2 linked regions of the Azoarcus sp. CIB genome follow. The protein of the gene in region 1 interacts with the protein of each later gene in a pairwise test. Links are inferred from orthologs where the notes say so. Each region holds a gene or a part of one and is shown on either strand. Other genes may lie near its edges. The genes, in order: epsG and minD.

Region 1 (6,815 bases):
GGGGCCGGGCGACATCGTCCGTATCAGCGTCTTCCAGAACCCCGACCTCACGACCGAGGGGCGGGTGTCGGAGACCGGCGCGCTGACCTTCCCGCTGATCGGCAGCGTGCCGCTGGGCGGGCGCACGGTGTCGGCTGCCGAAGCGCTGGTCGCGGAGCGCCTGCGGGCGGGCGGTTTCGTGCTGCAGCCGCAGGTAACCGTGCTGCCGGTGCAGATCCGCGGCAATCAGGTCGCGGTGCTGGGGCACGTTAATAAGCCGGGACGCTATCCGCTCGACACCTTCAACGTGCGCGTGACGGACATGCTCGCGAACGCCGGCGGGATCGCCGCGGGCGGCGACGACGTGCTGGTGCTGGTCGGTGTACGCGACGGCCAGCGCATCCGGCGAGAGCTCGATCTGCCGGCGCTGTTCCAGCGTGGCGATGCCGATGCGGACGTGATGCTCTCCCCCGGCGACGTGATCTACGTGCGGCGCGCGGACGTGTTCTACATCTACGGCGAGGTGCAGAAGCCGGGCGCCTTCCGCCTCGAACGCAACATGACGGTGATGCAGGCGCTCGCGACCGGCGGCGGGCCGACGCTGCGCGGCACGGTTCGCGGGCTGCGCATCCATCGCCGCGCCCCCGACGGCAATCTCGCGGTGATCGAGCCCGCGCTGGAAGACCGCCTGCGGCCGGACGACATCATCTACGTGAAGGAAAGCCTGTTCTGAGGCGGGGTCGATCATGAATCTGGGGCAATTCCTGCGCGTCCTGCGTGCGCGCTTCGGGCTGGTGTGCGCGGTGGTGTTCGTCGTGATGGCGGCGGCGTTCGCGGTGAGCATCGTGCTGCCGCAGAAGTATTCGGCCGAGACCATGCTGGTCGTCGACGCGAAATCGGCCGACCCGATGGCGGGCGGGATGATGCCGTCGCAGCTGATTGCCGGCCACATCGCGACCCAGGTCGACATCATCGGCTCGGAGCGCGTGGCGCTGCGCGTCGTGGAGCTCGCGGGGCTCGATCGCCTGCCGCAGTTCCAGGAACAGTGGCAGGCGGCGACCGAGGGTACCGGGGACCTCCGCGCCTGGATCGGAGCGGTGCTGCGTTCGGGCCTGGAGGTGAAGCCGGCGCGCGAGAGCAACGTGATCCGCATCCGCTACACGGCCTCGCAGCCCGAGTTCGCGGCGATGATCGCCAACACCTTCGCGAAGGCCTACATGGAGACGGCCCTGGAGCTGCGGGTGGAGCCGGCACGCCAGTATGCGCATTGGTTCGACGAGCGTACGCAGGGCCTGCGCGAGGAGCTGGAGGCGGCGCAGAAGCGCCTGTCGGACTATCAGCAGAAGCACGGCATCGTCACTGCGGACGGCCGTCTGGACGTCGAGACCGCGCGGCTCGCGGAGCTGTCGAGCCAGCTCGTGCAGGTGCAGGGGCAGCGGGCCGAGAGCCGGTCGCGCCACAGCCAGGCGGGGTCGGCCGAATCGCTGCCGGAGGTCACGCAGAACCCGCTGATCGCGAACCTGAAGGCCGATCTCGCCCGGCGCGAGGCCGAGCGCGAGCAGATGCTCGGCCGGCTGGGGCCGAACCATCCCGAGGTCGGCAAGCTCGCCGCGGTGATCGATTCGCTGCGCCAGCGTGTCGGCGCCGAGACGCAGCGCATCGCCGCGTCGCTGGGTACCTCGAGCCGCATGAGCGCGGCGCGCGAGGCGGAGGTGGCGGCGGCGGTGCAGGCGCAGAAGGCGCGCGTGCTGCAGCTGCAGGCGCATCGCGACCAGATCGCGGTGCTGCAGCGTGATGTCGAGGGCGCGCAGAAGGCCTACGACCAGGTGGCGCAGCGCCTTGCGGCGACCAGCCTGGAGAGCCAGGCACAGCAGATCAACGTGGCGGTGCTGACGCCCGCGGCGACGCCGATGTGGCCGTCCGGTCCGCGCCTGCTGATCAAGCTGGCGCTGGCGCTGGTTGTCGGCGTCGTGCTGGGAGTGGGCAGCGCGCTGCTGATCGAACTGATCGACCGGCGCGTGCGTGGCGAGGATGACCTCGCAGGGCTGCCGGGTGTGCCGGTGCTCGGCAGCGTGCCGGGCAGCCGGCGGGGCGACCGGGCTAGCCGGGCGCGAGTGTCGAGTCGAACTGCTGGAGCTTATTGATCCCATGAACGCACCCCTGAGCAGCGCCCTCGATCCCAAGGGCGAGCATTCGATCGGCGCGATCCTGATGGCAGCCGGACGCCTGCGCGCCGACGAGAATGAACGCATCGCGCGCCTGCAGCGCGACAAGGGCCTGCGCTTTGGCGAGGCCGCGGTGGAGCTGGGCCTCGCGAGCGAGCGCGACATCCGCTACGCGATGGCGCGGCAGTTCGACTACCCCTGCCTGCAGCCGGGCGACAGTAAGGTGTCGAGCAGCGTGGTCGCCGCGTTCAGTCCGTTCTCGGCGCAGGTCGAGGCGCTGCGCGCGCTGCGCAGCCAGCTGATGCTGCGCTGGTTCGACCCGTCCGCGGGGCGCAGGCTGCTGGCGGTGGTCAGCGCCGAGCGCGGCGCCGGACGCTCGTGGATGGCGGCGAACCTGGGCGTGGTGTTCTCGCAGCTGGGGCTGCGCACGCTGCTGATCGATACCGACCTGCGCCGGCCGTCGCTGCATACCCTGTTCGGCATCGACAGCCGCAGCGGACTCTCCGCGCTGCTCCTCGGCCGCCCCGCGCCGGACGCGATCCGGCCGGTGCCCGGTCTGCGCTCGCTCGCACTGCTGCCCGCGGGGGTGGTGCCGCCGAACCCGCAGGAATTGCTGTCGCGCCCGGTGCTGGCGCAGTTGCTGCAGCAGTACGCGACGGCCTTTGACATCGTCATCCTGGATACCGCTGCGGGCGACCGCTGCGCCGACGGCGTGATGGTGGCGGCGCGCGCGCGCGCGGCGTTGATGGTCGCCCGGCGCAACGTGAGCCGCATGGCGGCAGTGCGCCGCTATGCGGAGCGCCTGCGCGAGTCCGGCGTGGGCCTGGCCGGTGCCGTGATGAATGGGGACTGAGACATGAGCCGCCTGACCGACGACCCCGAGATCGCCGCCGCGCAGCAGGTGTTGCGCCGCGTGCCTGCGCCGCTCGTGAGCGTGGTGATTCCGTCCTACAACCGCGGGCACGCGATTGGTGCGTGCATCGCCAGCGTGCTGGCGCAGACGCTGGAGGATTTCGAGATCGTCGTCGTGGACGACGCCTCGACCGACGACACGCGCGAGCGCGTCGCGGCGATCGGCGATCCGCGGGTGCGCTACGTCGCGCATGAGCACAACCGCGGCGGGGCTGCGGCGCGCAACACCGGCGTGCGGGTCGCGACCGGCGACTTCATCGCCTTCCTCGACAGCGACGACAGCTGGGCGCCGCGCAAGCTCGAGCGGCAGATCGCGCTGCTGGGCGAGCGCGGGCCGGAGTACGGCCTCGCGTACACCTGGTTCATCGGCCGCGACCGCGACGGCCACGAGGTGTCGCGCTCGGACCGCAGCCTCGACGGCAGCGTCGCCGATGCGCTGCTGGTCGCGAACCACGTCGGCACCTTCTCCAGCATCGTCGTGCGGCGCGACGTGTTCGAACGCGTGGGCGGTCTCGACGAAGGCCTCAGGAGCTGCCAGGACTGGGATCTGTCGATCCGCCTGAGCCGCGTGACGAAGTTCTGCTGCGTCGAGGACTACCTGGTCTCGTACTTCCACAATGGTGCCGACAAGCATCGCATCTCGTCGAATCCTGCGTCCCTGATCCAGGGGCACCGGCGCATGCTGGAGAAGTTTTCCGACGAGTATGCGCGCCTGCCGCGCGAGCAGGCCGCGCAGGCGCTGAGGGGCTTCCTCGACGTGTTCGCGGGCGCCGGGTCGTTCGAGGACGTGCTGCGGCTCGGCCGTCGCATCGTTGCGACGACGCCCCGTCCGGGCAGCGCGCTGCTGTGCGGCGTGGCGCTCGCGCGGGCGGCCAAGCGGCGCATGACGGGGCGCTTCGGGTACTGACGTGGGCTACGCGGTGCAATCGCCCCCTCCTGCCGTGCTGACCGGCGGCGCGCTGCTCGTCGCGCTGGCGGTCGGGCTGGCGCTGCCGCTGTACGCGGAGGCGATGTCCGGGAGCGTCGTGCGGCTGCTGGCGCTGCCGGCACTGCTGGTGCTCGCGATCGTCTTCCTGTACGACCGGCTGATGCTGCTCGCGCTGGTGCTGCTGCTGCGCGCGGCGGGCGACCTGGTGTTCGAGAACACGCGCGTCGCGGTGGGCGGCCTCGCGATCGGCTTCGGCGGGCTGGTGAATGCCTTCGTGATCCTGATCGCCGTGCTGCTGGTCGCGGCGCGGCCGGAGCGCTTTCCGCGCCGGATGGGCGCGCCCTGGGCAGGCTTCCTGATCGCGGCACTGGTCGGCGTGGGCATGGCGCCGAACGCCGGCGACGCGGTGCGGAGCTACCTCGGCCTGCTGTCCTACTTCGCGGTCTTCGTCAGCGCGTTCCACTTCGTGAAGGGCGAGGGCGATTTCAAGGTGTGCGTGAAGCTGGTGCTGCTGTCGTCGCTGCTGCCGGCCGCGTACGGGTTCGCGGAGCTGGCGCTGCACGGGCTGGCTGGCGGCCTGCAGGCCTTCCGCCTGAAGAGCACCTTCAGCCATCCGAACATCTTCGCGTTCTACCTGACGCTGGTGCTGCTGCTGGCGCTGTACGCGCTGAAGAGCCCGGCGGTCGTGCTGACGCCGCTGCGCCGCGCGCTGCTGACGGCCTACGTGCCGGTGCTGCTGGGCCTGCTGCTGCTCACGCAGACGCGCAGCGCGTGGGTCGCCTGCTTCGCGATCTTCGCGCTGTATGCGCTGATGTTCGAGCGGCGCTACCTCGTCTATCTGCTGCTCGCGCCGGCGCTTGCGCTGCTGGTGCCGGGGGTGCACGAGCGCGTCCTCGATCTGGGCAGCGGCAACGAGATCGTGCAGTACGCGAAGCTCAATTCCTTCGCGTGGCGCCTGCAGATCTGGGAGTACGGCCTGCGCTGGATCGGCCCCGGGAACCTGCCGCTCGGCTATGGGCTGGGCGCGTTCAAGCATTTCGCGCCGGTCTTCTTCCCGTACTCGGGCGGGGTGAATTTCGGCGCGCACAACATCTACGTGCAGATCCTGTTCGAACTCGGCGTGCTCGGCCTCGCGGCCTTCGCGTGGCTGTTCGCACGCCTGTTCGCGACGCTGCGGCGCATGGCCGCGGTCGACCGCCTCGGCGCCTTCGTCGCGATTGCGCTGGTCGTCGAGTACCTGATCATTTCCGCATCGGACAACGTCCTCGCCTATCTCGCCTTCAACTGGTACGTGTGGTTCGTGCTCGGCGCCGCCTGCGCCGTTGCGCTGAGCCGGACGGCGACGGCAAGCGCGGCGACGCAGACGGAAGGAGACACAGCATGACAAATATCATCCGGCGCCCCCCGGGCGCGCGCGTTGCATCGTTCGCGGCCTGCGGGCTGGCGCTGGCACTCGCCGGCGGCGGCGTCGCGGCGCAGAACGGGACGGTGTGGGGTAGCTATGAGACGCCGTTCGCGGCCACTTCGCCGTGGAACAGCCGCCCCGTGAACCCGAAGTTCAGTGATTTCGTGATTCCCAAGTCGGACTACTACCCGTCGATCGCCGAAGGGGCTTGGTCGACCGGCGTGTTCGTCGCGGGCAGCGAGGATCCGCCGGTGACCGTGGTCGGGCCGCCGAACAGCAAGGGCGTGTGGGACCCCGATGCGGGCGTCCATCGCACGGTGGCGATCCCGCGTTGGCCCGCGGACGTGATACCGGCCAGCGCTGCGGATGGGCACGCGGACATCGTCGATCCGGTCGCCGGTGTCATCCATTCCTTTTACAAGCTGCGCCAGTCGGCGGGGCAGTGGATGGCTGCGCAGTACGCGTGGACGCGCCTCGACGGGCGCGGCTGGGGCGATCCGGCGCACTACTTCCAGGGCGCGCGGGCGGCCGCGGTGCCGACCTCGGGCGGTCTGATGCGCAAGCACGAGATCGACGACGGGCGGCCGCTGTACCGCCATGCGCTGGCGATGTCGCTGACCTACAACGCGTTGTCGGCGAATCCGGCCTATGTCTTCCCGGCCACGTCGGCCGACCGTGACGCGGCGACGACCAATACCGGCAAGATCCCCGAAGGCGCGCTGGTGATGCTGCCGCCCGAGTTCAACGTCGGCAGCATCCAGACGCCGGCCGTGCGCAAGGTGGCCGAGACGCTGAAGACCTATGGCGCCTACGTCGTCGACCGCAACCGCGGCACGCCCTACGTCATCTACGTCGAGAACGGGTCGGGCTTCAACCTGCATCGCGGCGGCTGGAACACCGTGGCGGCGGCGGATCTCGAACGCATCCGCCAGGGGCTGCGGCAGGTGGTCGCGGTCGACGGCTGGGTCGATGGCGACGATCGGCCCGTCGAGGCGGAGCGCAATCTCAACCTGCTGTCGATGCGCGGGCCGTGGACGCGGACGAGCGGCACGGTATCGGGCAGCTTCGAGACCTGGGCGCAGGCGGTCGTGTTCCCGCCGAGCGCGAGCGCGACGGTGATGGTGAACAGCAGCGGCCGCAGCCTGCACCCGGTCGCATGGGCGGTGCCGGTCGCCGGCCAGGGCTATCGCCTGCGCGCGATCGCGACCGGCGGTGCGCGCCTGCGCCTGCAGCTGCGCGACAAGGCGAGCGGCGCGACGGTGTTCGACAGCAAGGAACTGAACAACGACGAGGTCGCCGACTTCGTCTGGCCGGGCGGGACAGTGACGCCGGTGGTGACGGTGACCAGCGGCATCGGCAGCGGCTCGACGGTGCGCGCCGAACTGCTGAGGACGGGCGGATGAGCGCGTCGTCGCATAGCCCTGGG
Region 2 (7,016 bases), 2.1 Mb from region 1 along the record:
GAACATCGACGGCATGATCGGCCGGGTGGTGACCACGCGTGCCGAAAACGAGGTCATCAATACCGATGTGTTGCAGGCGCGCGAGGTGGTGACACGCTCGGCAACGCATTTCCGGCACATGGTCGGCGAGTTCGAGGTGACCGGCGAGCAGCTGCTGCAGATCGCGACCGCGATGGAAGAGTTGTCGGCGACGAACGCCCAGGTGCATGAGAACGTCACGGCGATCCACGACCTTTCCGGCACGGTGGCGACGCACATGGAAGAATCGGAGGACTGCGCGGTGAAGCTCGCGCGCGCGACCGAGTCGGTGCAGGAGCTGGTGTCGCGCTTCAAGACCGGCGCCGGCGAGTTCGATCACGCGGTCGATCAGGTGCGCAGCTTCCGCGACCGTATCCAGGTCCAGATGGAAGAGATGCGGGACGGCAGTGTGGATGTGTTCGACCGGCGCTACCAGCCGATCCCGGACACTTTTCCGCCGAAGTTCAAGGTGTCGTGGGGCGAGGAGTATGGCCGTCGCTGCCAGAAGTTGCTGGAGGATTGTCTGGGCTCGATTCCCGGTTGCGTCTATGCGGTGGCGGTGAACACCGATGGTTACCTCTCCGCGCACAACCTCAAGTATTCGAAGCCGTTGACGGGCAGCCGGGACACCGATCTCGCGGGCAACCGTACCTGCCGCAAGTTCGACAGCCCCGCCGAGATCCGTGGGGCGCGCAATACGGAGCCGTTGCTGCTGCAGACGTTCCGCCGCGATACGGGCGAAATCCTGTGCGATCTGGCGATGCCGGTGATGGTCGGCGGGCGCCACTGGGGCAACGTGCGCGTCGGCCTGACGGCCGAGGCGCTGATCGCGGGACGATAAGCGGGAGAACCGCCGGGCGCCGTCGCGCGCCCGGTTGCGTGCGGCGTCTGCCGCGCGTGGAGTCAGCGTGCCTGTTCGGGCAGGACGATGTTGACTTCGAGGACCTCGTAGTTGTCCTGCTTGTCGAGATGGACCTTGATGTCGTCCGGATTGACGGCGACGTACTTCGAGATCACCTCGATCAGCTCGCGCTGCAGTGCGGGCAGGAAATCGACCTTGGCCGTGTCGCCGCTGCGCTCGTGCGCGATCAGCAGCGACAGGCGGTTCTTGGCGATTTCCGCAGTCTTCTTCTTCTCGCCGAAGAGGCGGGCAAGGAAGGACATCTTACTTGCCTCCGAACAGGCGCTTGATGAGACCCGGCTTTTCGTAATTCACGTAGCGCAGTTCGCGGGTCTCGCCGAGGAAGCGCGCGACCACGTCGGTATAGGCTTCCGAAACGTCGGAGCCCTTCAGGTGGATGGCGGGCGTGCCCTGGTTCGAGGCCTGGAGCACGGATTCGGACTCGGGGATCACGCCGATCAGCGGCACGCGCAGCAGTTCCTGCACGTCCTTGTACGACAGCATCTCGCCGTCGTCCACGCGCTTGGGCGAGTAACGGGTGACGAGCAGGTGTTCCTTGACCGGCTCCTTGCCTTCCGCGGCGCGACGGGATTTGGACTGCAGGATGCCGAGGATGCGGTCGGAGTCGCGCACCGACGAGACTTCCGGGTTGGTCGTGACGATCGCCTCGTCGGCGAAGGTCAGCGCGAGCACCGCGCCGCGTTCGATGCCGGCGGGGGAGTCGCACACGATGTAGTCGAAACCCATGTGCTCGAGGTCGTGGATGACCTTCTCGACGCCTTCCTCGGTCAGCGCATCCTTGTCGCGCGTCTGCGATGCGGGCAGCACGAAGAGGTTGTCGCAGTGCCTGTCCTTGATGAGTGCCTGGTTGAGCTTGGCGTCGCCGTTGATGACGTTGATGAGGTCATACACGACGCGGCGCTCGCAGCCCATGATCAGGTCGAGGTTGCGCAGGCCGACGTCGAAGTCGATGACGGCCGTCTTGAAGCCCCGCAGGGCCAGGCCGGAGGAAAAGGCGGCGCTGGTGGTGGTCTTGCCCACGCCACCCTTGCCCGAAGTTACGACGACGACACGAGTCACGGTATGTCCTTCCTGAAAGTGTGCACTGCGCTCAGCCGAGTTGCAGCGATTCGATGTCTAGTTTCTGTTCGGCGCCGCCGGCCGTAAGTCGCACGAGAGCCGGCCGGCCGGCGACGGAGGCGGGAATGCCCTGTTCGAAGGTGCGGTAGATGCCCGCGATGGACACCAGCTCGGGACCGAAATTGGTCGTCACGATGCGGGCCTCGGTGTTTCCGTGGGCGCCGGCCAGTGCGCGGCCGCGCAGCGGGCCGTAGCAGTGGATGCTGCCGTCGGCGATGACTTCGGAGCCGTTGCTCACCCCGGCGAGGAGTACGAGGTCGCCGCCGCGGGCATACACCTGCTGGCCGGAGCGCAGCGGGCGGTCGATGTAGAGCGTGTTCCCGCCGGGTGCCGGTGCCGCCGCTGGGGGCGGTGCGGGCTGTGCGGCCGGAGCAGATTCCGGGCGCGCCTGCGGGGCGGGGGCGGCGGTGCCCTGGCGCTCACGCAGTTCGGCGCCATCCAGGATCGCCAGGCCTGCCTGACGCGCCGACGTGGCGAGAGCCTCGGGCAGGTTGCGCACGCCGACGGGTTGCAGCCGGTAGCGGCGGAACAGGCTCGCGAGGCCGACCCAGTCGATGCGTTCGGGATGCGAGCTCACGCCGGAGAAATCCAGCACGGCCGCTTCGCCGTTGAAGAAGTCGGGCATGCCGCCGAGCATCAGGTGCAGGGCGTCGGCAAGCCGTGCCGGTTCGGTTTCGCGCAGGACCGCGATGGTGGCACCGAGCGTCGCGTTGCGGAACTCGATCGAACGGGCGGCGTTGGGTGCGGACATGGGTGCGGAGAGGCCGAAAAGCTTTAAAGTCTACTGACGACAGGGGAATCGGGCAAGGCTCTCGCGGTGCATGCTGTCATGCACCGTCAGCGCCTTGCAGGGCGGTTCAGTGCAGGGTCGGGGGCGACTCGATGCTGCCGGGTCCGGACTCGAAGAATTCGTCGATTTCGTCGGGCTGGAAGCGGTATTCGTGGTTCGAAAGGTCGTCGCGCACGATCAGTTCGCCGTGTTCGGCGTAGATGCTGCGGACTTCGCTTTCGCCGAGTGCGCGCAGCATCGCGATGATCTTGTCGCGGTCGGGCGGAAAATCGTGGATCACAGGGCGCGCGTCGTACAGACGCACCGTTTCCTCGGCGAACAGACGGCCGAGCAGGGTCTCGGGGTCGAGCGCGAGGAGTTCCTCGCGCGTGACGGTCTGAGCGAACTGGTGCGCGCGCGACCACCCGTCCTCGTCGCGCGCATCCGCGCCGGGCAGCTTCTGCAGGAACAGTGCGGCGGCGGCGTCCTTGCTGCACGCGAGCCACAGGCCGGCCGGCTGCTGTTCGGACTGCTGCAGGTAATGCTCGAACACCGCGGCGATGCTGTTGCCTTCGAGCGGGACGAGGCTCTGGTAAGGCTGGTCCATGCCCTCGACGTCCAGCGTGAGCTGCAGGATGCCGTCGCCGACCAGTTCCGACAGGCGGTCGCCTTCGGGAACGTGGTCGTCGAAGGCTGCGAAGCCGCGCAGGTTCAGGGCCTCGTTGCAGTCGATGACGAGCAGGCGCACCGGGCCGTGGCCCTGCACCTGGAAGGTGAGCCGGCCCGCCTGCTTGAGGTTGGCGGAGATCAGCGCGGACACGGCGCTCATCTCGCCGAGCAGGGTGCCGACGTTGCGCGGGTAGTCGCGGCCCTTCTGCAGCGCCTGCCAGACGTCGTCGAGGCGCACGACCGCGCCGCGGATGTCGAGGTCTTCGAGCAGGAATCGGCGCACGTAGCTCTTGTGGTCCTTCATGGTTGGGCTCCTTCCCGGGCGAATAGCGCCACGAGGCGTTCGGGGTCGAATCCGGCGATGGTGTCGCCCGATGCGGTCTCGATTACCGGCCGGCGGATGACGCTGGTGTGCGCGGCCATCAGTGCGATGGCGTCTGCGGCACAGGCGATGGTCTGCTGCGCGGGATCGAGTTTGCGCCAGGTGGTGCCGCGCGTGTTGACCAGGGTCTCCCAGCCGAGTCGGTCGCACCAGCGTGCGAGCGTATCGGGGGAGATGCCGGATTTGCGGTAATCGTGGAAAGTGTAGGCGATGCCCTGTGCGTCGAGCCAGGCAAAGGCCTTCTTCATCGTATCGCAGTTCTTGATGCCGTAGATCGTCGTGTTCATCGTCATGCTGTCGTTGGGGCGGCGCTTACTTGCGCAGCGCGCGCGCCAGCGCGTCGGCCATCGCGCCGGCGGCGGCGGGGCGGTCGTTGCCGCGCGCCGCGCCGCGCGGCGTGCTGCGGTCCTGGCGCGGAGCGTCGCTGCGGCCACGCGGTGCGTTGTCGCGCGCGCCGCCGGTCGGGCGGGCTGCGGTCGGTTCGTCGCTCATGCGCATCGTCAGCGCGATGCGGTTGCGCGGGAGGTCGACTTCCAGCACCTTCACCTTGACGACCTGGCCGGCCTTCACGACGCTGTGCGGATCCTTCACGAAGCGCTCGGACAGCGCGGAGATATGCACGAGGCCGTCCTGATGGACGCCGATGTCGACGAAGGCGCCAAAGTTGGTGACGTTCGTCACGACGCCTTCGAGCATCATCCCCGGGGCGAGATCCTTGAGTGTCTCGACGCCATCGCGGAACGAGGCGGTGCGGAATTCCGGGCGCGGGTCGCGGCCGGGTTTCTCGAGCTCGGCGAGGATGTCCTGCACGGTCGGCAGGCCGAAGCGGTCGTCGGTGAATTCGACCGGGCGCAGCGTCTTCAGGAAGCTCGCGTTGCCCATCAGTTCGCGCACGTTCTTGCTGACCTTGGCGAGAATGCGCTGGACCACCGGATAGGCTTCCGGGTGCACCGAGGAGGCGTCAAGCGGGTTGTCGCCGTTGGGGATGCGCAGGAAGCCGGCGGCCTGTTCGAAGGTCTTGGGGCCGAGGCGCGGCACCTTCTTCAGCGCGTCGCGGCTCGGGAAGGGGCCGTTGGCGTCGCGGTGCTCGACGATGTTGCCGGCGAGCGTGGCGTTGAGGCCGGAGATGCGCGCGAGGAGCGCCGCCGAGGCGGTGTTTACGTCAACACCGACGGCGTTCACGCAGTCCTCGACGACGGCATCCAGGCTCTTCGCGAGGCGCGACTGGTTGACGTCGTGCTGGTACTGGCCGACGCCGATCGACTTGGGGTCGATCTTGACGAGTTCGGCGAGCGGATCCTGCAGGCGGCGGGCGATCGATACCGCGCCGCGCAGGGACACGTCGAGATCCGGGAATTCGCGTGCGGCGAGCTCGGACGCGGAATACACGGACGCGCCGGCTTCGGACACCGTGACCCGGGTCAGGCGTAGTTGCGGCAGCGCTTCCATCAGGTCCGCGACGAGCTTGTCGGTTTCGCGCGAGGCGGTGCCGTTGCCGATGGCAACCAGGTCTACCGCGTGCTTTTTCGCCAAGGCGGCCAGCGTCGCGAGCGAGCCTTCGCGGTCGCGGCGCGGCTCGAAGGGGTAGATCGTCGCGGTATCGACGAGCTTGCCGGTGCGGTCGATGATCGCGATCTTCACGCCGGTGCGGATGCCGGGGTCGAGGCCCATCGTGCAGCGTGCGCCGGCCGGGGCGGCGAGCAGCAGAGCCTTGAGGTTGCGTGCGAACACGCGGATCGCTTCCTCTTCGGCACGCTCGCGCAGTTCGTTCATCAGTTCGAGTTCGAGGTGTAGCGAGATCTTGACGCTCCACGCCCAGCGCACGCTGTCGCGCAGCCAGCGGTCGGCCGGACGGCCCTGGTCGCGGATGCCGAAGCGTGCGGCGATGCGGCCTTCGCAGGGGTGAGGCGCGTCCGGGTCGGGCTGGTCGACGGTGAGCGCGAGGCGCAGCATGCCTTCGTTACGGCCGCGTAGCAGCGCCAGCGCGCGATGCGAGGGCATGGTGGCGACGGGTTCGCGGAAGTCGAACCAGTCGCGGAACTTCGCCCCCTCGGTTTCCTTGCCTTCGATGACGGTCGAGCTGACCTGGCCGTTTTCCTGCAGCCAGGTGCGCAGCGTGCCGAGCAGTTCGGCGTCTTCGGCGAAGCGCTCGATGAGAATCTGCCGCGCGCCGTCGAGCACGCTCTTGATGTCGGCGAAGCCCGCTTCCGCATTGAAATAGCGTTCCGCTTCGGCCTCGGGGACCAGGGTGGGGTCGTCCAGCAGGGCCAGCGCGAGCGGCTCGATGCCGGCCTCGCGGGCGATCTGCGCCTTGGTGCGGCGCTTCTGCTTGTATGGGAGGTAGAGGTCTTCGAGGCGCTGCTTGGTTTCGGCGGAGGCGATCTCAGCGGCCAGCGCGTCGGTCATCTTGCCCTGTTCGGTGATCGACGCGATCACGGCGGCGCGGCGATCCTCGAGCTCGCGCAGGTAGCCGAGGCGTTCTTCGAGGTTGCGCAGCTGCGTGTCGTCGAGGCCGCCAGTGACTTCCTTGCGGTAGCGGGCGATGAAGGGCACGGTGGCGCCTTCGTCGAGGAGCTGGATGGCGGCGACGACCTGGCGGGGCTGGGCGGCGAGTTCTGCGGCGAGGCGATGTTCGATCGGGGGAAGCATGGATTCTGGCGGGCGCGTGCGCGGGCAGCGCCGTTTGTCGGGAGAGAGGGGGGCGATGGTGCAACAGGCGGGCTTGCCTGTGCAAGCGCCGCCCGGTTGCAGGGAGTATCGCGTCAGAGCGCGATCAGGCTCTGGCGTCCGACCCAGCTTTCGCCGGCGTCGAGCTCGATGCGCCGGCGCGCGGCGGCGGCCTCGACGCACAGCATGTGGCGGAAGCCGTTGGCGGGGATGTCGGCGAGCGCGGTGCAGCGCTCTTCCCAGGGGTTCCACACGACGACGTCGGGGAAACCGTCTGCGTTGATGCCCAAGCTGCGGCCGCCGTCGCGCAGCAGCAGCGGGCGCTTCACGTCGTGATAGATGCGGTCGGTCTCGTCCTCGACCACGAGGACGTCGCCGGAGTCGCGCTTGACGCGGTCTTGGTCGGCGGAGTCGCGGTAGTCGTGGCCGTAGAGGCCTTCGAGGCGTGCGTTCTCGACTTCGCGCACGCG

Evidence for each region.
Region 2: the proteins of epsG (region 1) and minD interact in binary tests that used the Bacillus subtilis proteins (3 or more experiments, as listed by UniProt). The link is inferred for Azoarcus sp. CIB from one-to-one orthologs.

The regions. Positions count from the first base shown.
Region 1 is NZ_CP011072.1:923,314-930,128, forward strand. The notes cover bases 1,317-4,062. They hold epsG (chain length determinant protein tyrosine kinase EpsG), read left to right. Parts: upstream 1,317-2,127; coding sequence 2,128-2,997; downstream 2,998-4,062. Other genes in these bases: epsF (chain length determinant protein EpsF), read left to right, coding at 1,317-2,123; AzCIB_RS04075 (glycosyltransferase family 2 protein), read left to right, coding at 3,001-3,963; AzCIB_RS04080 (O-antigen ligase family protein), read left to right, coding at 3,965-4,062. In the rest of the region: polysaccharide export protein EpsE, read left to right, coding at 1-712; more of epsF, read left to right, coding at 726-1,316; more of AzCIB_RS04080, read left to right, coding at 4,063-5,368; AzCIB_RS04085 (Atrophin-1 multi-domain protein), read left to right, coding at 5,365-6,792; AzCIB_RS04090 (serine O-acetyltransferase), read left to right, coding at 6,789-6,815. UniProt on the Bacillus subtilis protein: May be involved in the regulation of capsular polysaccharide biosynthesis. Autophosphorylates in vitro. Phosphorylates and activates in vitro two UDP-glucose dehydrogenases, YwqF and TuaD, as well as the DNA-binding proteins Ssb and SsbB.
Region 2 is NZ_CP011072.1:2,984,725-2,991,740, reverse strand. The notes cover bases 92-3,038. They hold minD (septum site-determining protein MinD), read right to left. Parts: upstream 2,000-3,038; coding sequence 1,184-1,999; downstream 92-1,183. Other genes in these bases: hslO (Hsp33 family molecular chaperone HslO), read right to left, coding at 2,917-3,038; minC (septum site-determining protein MinC), read right to left, coding at 2,031-2,810; minE (cell division topological specificity factor MinE), read right to left, coding at 922-1,182; AzCIB_RS13215 (methyl-accepting chemotaxis protein), read left to right, coding at 92-859. In the rest of the region: more of AzCIB_RS13215, read left to right, coding at 1-91; more of hslO, read right to left, coding at 3,039-3,801; AzCIB_RS13190 (ArsC family reductase), read right to left, coding at 3,798-4,166; AzCIB_RS13185 (Tex family protein), read right to left, coding at 4,192-6,528; AzCIB_RS13180 (D-hexose-6-phosphate mutarotase), read right to left, coding at 6,642-7,016. UniProt on the Bacillus subtilis protein: ATPase required for the correct placement of the division site. Cell division inhibitors MinC and MinD act in concert to form an inhibitor capable of blocking formation of the polar Z ring septums.